3 regions of the Cohaesibacter sp. ES.047 genome follow, and region 3 is predicted to be linked to each of the others. Evidence: predicted binding sites of a transcription regulator. Region 3 holds the regulator's gene; each other region holds the start of a gene.
What was found. The regulator LexA, encoded in region 3, represses DNA repair genes until DNA is damaged. The targets are predictions, from matches to a motif close to TGTTCNNNNTGTGTTCNG.
Positions count from the first base shown of each region.

Region 1: recA (recombinase RecA) is a predicted target of LexA. The motif match lies at 1,283-1,300, and genes of this name have one in related genera.
Region 2: CPH65_RS23260 (ATP-dependent helicase) is a predicted target of LexA. The motif match lies at 978-995, and genes of this name have one in related genera.

Region 1 is NZ_LT907844.1:4,887,058-4,889,260, forward strand. Features, by position in the region: gene recA (recombinase RecA) at 97-1,167, opposite strand; gene CPH65_RS22695 (SMP-30/gluconolactonase/LRE family protein) at 1,410-2,203, opposite strand, start outside.
Region 2 is NZ_LT907844.1:5,016,546-5,018,748, forward strand. Features, by position in the region: gene CPH65_RS23255 (chloride channel protein) at 1-915, shown strand, start outside; gene CPH65_RS23260 (ATP-dependent helicase) at 1,061-2,203, shown strand, end outside.
Region 3 is NZ_LT907844.1:4,345,399-4,347,601, reverse strand. Features, by position in the region: gene CPH65_RS19920 (ComEC/Rec2 family competence protein) at 1-499, shown strand, start outside; gene lexA (transcriptional repressor LexA) at 636-1,346, opposite strand; gene CPH65_RS19910 (AprI/Inh family metalloprotease inhibitor) at 1,702-2,203, opposite strand, start outside.

The sequences.
Region 1 (2,203 bases), 540 kb from region 3:
AATCAGAACGCGAAAAGGGCTACCGTAACGGCAGCCCTTCCAAATTCCGTGTTGTCCATCGAACAGGCGAACAGCGGTTCGTCAGGAACGATCCGACTATGCGTCGTCGTCCTTTTCATCAGCTTCAGGCGGCGCCATCAGGCTTTCGGCCAGCCCTGCGCTTTGACGGATGGCCGCTTCAATCTCGTTGGCGATCTTCGGATTTTCGCGCAAGAAGGTCTTGGAATTCTCACGCCCCTGCCCCAGACGCTGGCTGTCATAGGAGAACCAGGCCCCTGACTTGTCAACGACGCCGGCCTTGACGCCCAGATCGAGCAACTCGCCAAGCTTGGACACCCCTTCGCCATACATGATGTCGAATTCAACCTGCTTGAACGGCGCGGCCACCTTGTTCTTGACCACCTTGACGCGGGTCTGGTTGCCGACCACTTCATCGCGGTCCTTGATCGAGCCGATCCGGCGAATGTCAAGCCGGACGGAAGCGTAGAATTTCAGCGCATTACCGCCGGTCGTCGTCTCGGGGCTACCGAACATCACACCGATCTTCATACGGATCTGGTTGATGAAGATGACCATGCAGTTGGTTCGGGAAATGGATCCGGCCAGTTTCCGCATTGCCTGGCTCATCAAACGTGCCTGCAATCCGGGAAGGGAGTCGCCCATTTCACCTTCGAGCTCGGCCCTCGGGGTCAGAGCAGCAACGGAATCGACAACCAGAACATCGACAGCACCAGAGCGCACCAGCGTATCAGCGATCTCAAGCGCCTGCTCGCCAGCATCCGGCTGCGAGATCAGCAGATTGTCGATATCCACGCCCAACTTGCGTGCATAAAGAGGATCCAGCGCATGCTCGGCATCCACAAAGGCGCATATGCCACCGCGCTTTTGCGATTCTGCAACCACATGAAGCGCCAATGTTGTCTTGCCCGAGGATTCCGGCCCGTAGATTTCGATGATACGTCCTTTGGGGAGGCCACCGATACCCAATGCTATATCGAGCCCGAGCGATCCGGTGGGAATGGACTCGATCTCGACCACTTCGCGCTGGCCCAGTTTCATCACTGATCCCTTACCAAATGCGCGATCAATCTGCGACAGGGCCGCTTCCAATGCCTTTGTCTTGTCCATGCTGCTTCCTTCAACCAGTCTGAGGCTGTTTTGAATCATTTTGTGTTCCATTCTTCATAGCAGACACGTTCTTGCAACTATGATTAATGTACATATTTTGTTCTCATTAGCAATACTTCTCTTAAAATTCTGAAAATAGTATGAAAATTTGATTTGTTCTCAACATGTTCCGACGGGGGAAACTTATCCCTATTTTGCCACCATTTCGAACTGAACTCAGCTTTTCATGATTCGAGCGACAGGTTTGATCAAAATGGCCGGGGTACGGTCTCCCGCCATTGTCAAACGAACACCTGATTGTCCGGTTGCCCCTCGATATCCAGTGCAAGAGAGAAAACACATCCATTGTGTGGTTCTTGGGCCATGAGATCTTCTGAAATGTTGGTCGCGGCCGATGTGGCAAAAAGCGTTTTGAGATCTTTCCCGCCAAAGGCCGGGCAGGTCACCTGCTTGGCAGGCACCGAAATCTCTCGCATCAAACTGCCGTCGGGACGAAAGGCTGCGACCTTGTAGCCGCCCCAAAAGGCAATCCAGACATTGCCCAAAGCATCAACCACGGCACCGTCAGCATAGAGATTGGCCTCGCGCAGATCCAGAAACACCTCCGGTTCTCCGCTCGGCCAGCCATCCGCATCCAAGGCAACGCGCTTGACCAGCTTTGTCGGCGTATCCGTGAAATAGGCCACCCGCCCGCCGGGGGCGAAACAGGTCGCATTGGTCACAAGAATCCCGGTATAGAGCTGGCGCAATTCACCTTTATACCACCGGTAAACGCTGCCATCGGGCTTCTTTTCAGACTTGGACATGGTTCCGATCCAGAAGCCACCAAGGGGGTCGGCGCGACCGTCGTTGCTGCGGGTGCTTGGATCGTCCGCCTCCAGATGGCACAGGCGCGAGGTCTCGCCGGTCTCCAGATTAAAGAGCAACAATGCAGTCTCGCTGGCGATCACCAAACGGTCCCTGTCGACCCATCCGGCCGCGCTGACTTGCTCGTCAAAGGACCAACTCTGAGGCTTATCCCCCTGTCGGCTCAACAACTTTTTGCCGATGATATCGAACCAGAAGAGCTGATGGC
Region 2 (2,203 bases), 670 kb from region 3:
ATCACGTCCTATTGGGAAATGCCCGCCTTTGCCCTTCTCGGTCTGGTCTGTGCAATCGCAGCGGTGCTGTTTCAGCTCGCCCTCATCGGCACGGACTGGATTGCCCGCAACATCCGCATGCCCTTGATCATTCGCCCCGTGATCGGCGGTTTTATCGTCGGCTGCATCGGTCTCGTCTTCCCTGAAGTCCTCGGTGTGGGGTATGAGGCCATGGACATGGCGCTGAAACAGCAGCTGCCGCTGCTCCTGCTTTTGCTTTTGATCGGCGCAAAGACTGTCGCTACTGCCGTGACGCTGGCTTCCCGTTTCGGCGGCGGCATTTTCTCGCCCAGCCTCTATATCGGTGCCATGACAGGCGGCGCCTTTGGCATGATCGCCGGTCAGTTCTGGCCGGAAATGGCCTCCGATCACGGCCTTTACGCCATTCTGGGCATGGGGGCCGTTGCGGCCGCCGTGCTCGGGGCCCCTGTCTCCACCACTGTGATGGTCTTCGAATTGACCGGTGGCTACGCGCTTTCCATCGCGCTTCTGCTTACGGTGTCGATTGCCACGGGCATCACCATCGCCCTGCATGGCCGCTCATACTTTCACTGGCAACTGGAATTGCGCGGCATTTTTCTCAATGAAGGAGCCCACAAATATCTCGTCTCGACCCTCACGGTCTCACAATTCTATGAGCCCCTCGCTCAGGACGCCCCGCCGGAAGACCGTGTCTTGGCCGAGGACACGCCCACGATCAGCCATTTTGACACGCTCGAACAGGCACTCAAGGCCTTCGATCTGGCCGGAGGCGGGGATCTCGCCGTTCTCGACCCGTTGGACAAGACACGGATCATCGGTTGGGCACGTCAGGTGACTGCCCTCAAGTTTTTCAACGACATGCTCATTGACTCTCAGGTCGAAGAGCACAGATAAGTCCTAAGCGAAGATGCCAACAACGAGAAAAATCGTCAGATTGGCCCCTGACAAACCACATTTGTTGCTATAATGTTCTTCAATTGGATTCGCTGCTCACCCGGCTCGATCCCCTTCTTTGCGCCAACAGGACCCAACGCCCTATATGCCTGATCTCTTTGCCACCCCAGCTCCGCCACCCTCGTTCGAATCGAACGAAGATGATCAGGAAGGAATTCGCGCCAAGCTCGCGCGCATGCAGCCCACACCCTATCTGGATGGCCTCAATCCGGAACAGAAGGACGCCGTGGAAAGCCTTGACGGCCCCCTTCTGGTGCTCGCTGGCGCGGGAACAGGCAAGACGCGGGTGTTGACCACCCGCATCGGACACATCCTCTCAACGCGCCGCGCTGCACCTTGGCAGATCCTGTCGGTGACCTTCACCAACAAGGCCGCGCGCGAGATGAAAGACCGCATCGGCAAGCTCATCGGCGGTTCGGTAGAGGGTATGCAATGGCTGGGGACGTTCCATTCGATCGGCGTCAAAATCCTGCGCCGTCACGCCGAACTGGTTGGCCTCAAGTCCAATTTCACCATTCTTGATTCGGACGACCAGATCCGCCTGATGAAACAGCTCATTCAGGCGCATGGCCTCGACGAAAAGCGCTGGCCCGCCCGCCAGCTCGCAACTGTGATCGACGGCTGGAAAAACCGGGGCCTCACGCCCGATCAAGTGCCACAGGACGAAGCCTTCCACTTTGCCCAAGGCAACGGAATCAAGCTCTATACGGCCTATCAGGCGAGGCTCAAAACCCTCAACGCCTGCGATTTCGGCGACCTGCTGCTCGAATGCTTGCGCCTGTTTCGCGAAAATCCGGACGTCTTGAAAAGCTACCACAACAAGTTCCGCTATATCCTCGTGGACGAGTATCAGGACACCAACGTGGCGCAATATCTCTGGCTGCGCCTGTTGGCCCAATCAAACCACAACATCTGCTGTGTCGGCGATGATGATCAGTCGATCTATGGCTGGCGCGGCGCCGAGGTCGACAACATCCTGCGCTTCGAGGAAGATTTCCCCGGAGCCAAGGTGATCCGCCTTGAGCGCAATTATCGCTCAACCGCCCACATCCTTGCCGCCGCCTCGCATCTCATCACGCACAATGAAGGCCGTCTGGGCAAGACCCTGCATCCACAGATCGAGGATGATGAAGCCGAAAAGGTCACCGTCACCTCCGTCTGGGATTCGGAAGAAGAAGCTCGCTCCATCGGTGATCAGATCGAAACGCTGCAACGGCGCCAGCACGAG
Region 3 (2,203 bases):
GTGGCAGTTGATCGGCTCCAACCGGATGGTGCTTGATTTCTCGGCGCTGCTCCGCGCTGACGGGGATGTGCGCGCGGCACTCAACGAAGGCACGGGTGGTGGAGCCAAGGGCTTGCTGCGGACGGAAAGCTCTCACCAACCTTGGGCGTGTGATCAACATGCCTGTGTGATGGCGGGATTGAGAACGGCCTCAGGACCGAAAACAAATCTGTCTGCGGCACTGGTCAAGCATCCTGGAGCTTTTGATGAAGAGTGCGCCAGACGCGATATCATCATTTCAAAATTGCCAATCCCGTCAACCTGCATAGCGCCTAAGCTCACAATGGGACGCCAAGAGCTTGAAGCCAATGGCTCGGTGTTGGTCACCTTTGCGCACAAATCTCAAAGCCCACCGAACAGCGCACAAAGTGGCGATATCGCGAACCGCTCACGAGAGTGGGCACTGTCCATGCAGTCGGCCATGCCCAAGGGACGGCGGCCATGGCATAGAGAGCCATGATCGCGAGTTTTTATCGCCAGGCATGGTTGGGCGAAATAGACGAGTAAACGAAAAAGCAGGCGTTGTGCGTCGTTACCGGTTAGCAAGGCTGCTTTTTCGCGATCTCATACTGACTGCGGTCCAGTTTGGCCGTGATTTAATATTGGCGCAGAAGCCCAATCAACTTGCCTTGAACACGAACCCGGTCGGGCCCGAAAATGCGCGTTTCGTAAGCAGGGTTGGCTGCTTCCAGAGCGACGGAGGCACCTTTCTTGCGCAGGCGCTTGAGCGTTGCTTCCTCATCATCAACCAGCGCAACAACGATATCACCGGACACGGCATCATCGGATTTCTTGATCAAGACCGTGTCGCCATCCAATATGCCTGCTTCGATCATCGAGTCGCCACGCACTTCAAGCGCGAAATGCTCGCCACCACGCAGCATCTCGATCGGTACTGAAATCGTGTGAGACTGGTTCTGGATCGCCGAGATGGGAACGCCGGCAGCAATGCGCCCCATGACGGGCACCGACATGCTGGTGCTTTCTTCTTTTGGTTCTGGACTGATCGGTTGAGGTGGTTTCTTGCCAAGACCGCCTTCGACCACGCTGGGAGAAAACCCGCGTCCCGCCACGTTGAGGGTGGGCAGACTGGCTTCCGGCAGCTTGAGGATCTCCAGCGCGCGGGCGCGGTTGGGGAGGCGACGGATGAAGCCTCGTTCCTCAAGAGCCGTAATCAGGCGGTGAATGCCAGATTTGGAGCGAAGATCGAGCGCCAGTTTCATTTCATCAAAGGAAGGCGGAACACCGGATTCCTTGATGCGTTCATTGATGAACATAAGTAGTTCGTGCTGTTTTCTTGTCAGCATATCCCGCTCCGCCTTGGAAGGTCCAAATCACCACAGAGCCCAACAAAGCGAGTCATCAGTGGCACAAATCACGAACAAAATATACATGTTCTCGCTGTGTTCCGCAAGCTCGAAAAGGGGAACAAAGACTGACATCCGGCGAGGGTCCTTGGATGTTTGTAACAAAATTGCTTAAAGCTGCGTATATTGATCCGTTCTGTGCGATCTGGGAGGAGGGTTGGGTGCTTTTGGGGCGTTTCTGGTTTGATCGTGCGAATCTTATCGGAATACGAAGAAGACATAGAAAAAGGGCAGGGTGCGAGTGCTGCACCATGCCCTTGTAAATGGATTAGGATTGCTGAGTAGGTGTGACGTCTCAGGAACAGCCATTCTGGAAGGTTATGATCGGGTACTTTTTCAGCCGAACAGCCTGCTTCTTGATCCAGAGCTGTTTGTTCTCATGCTTGATCTTGCACCAGAGGCCGTCTGATGCCCGTGAGCATGTCAATGCTTGTGCGCAGGATTGCGGTTTGAGTGTCGCGACAGCCTCTGCGTCGTTCCGTGGCTCCACTCTGGCGTTGAGATTGACCAGGATTTTGATTGGGGTTTCAGCGCCGGGGCTGACCGGTGGCGGTGAAAATTCCTGCGGCTTGGCGCAGATCTGGCTGTAGCCGACGTAGGCGCACGAGATGCTTTCACGCGCAGCGTTGATCTTCTTTGCGATTTTTGCATTTTCGAAGATCACAGGTTTGTTGTTTTGTGTCATGGTGCCGCTCAGGCGCCCCTGATTGCCGCCGACTTTGGCCAGCGGCTTGTTATCCTGATCTACAAAGACAAGCTGGTTTTTGACGATGGACCAGCCGACAATCGAGGTGATC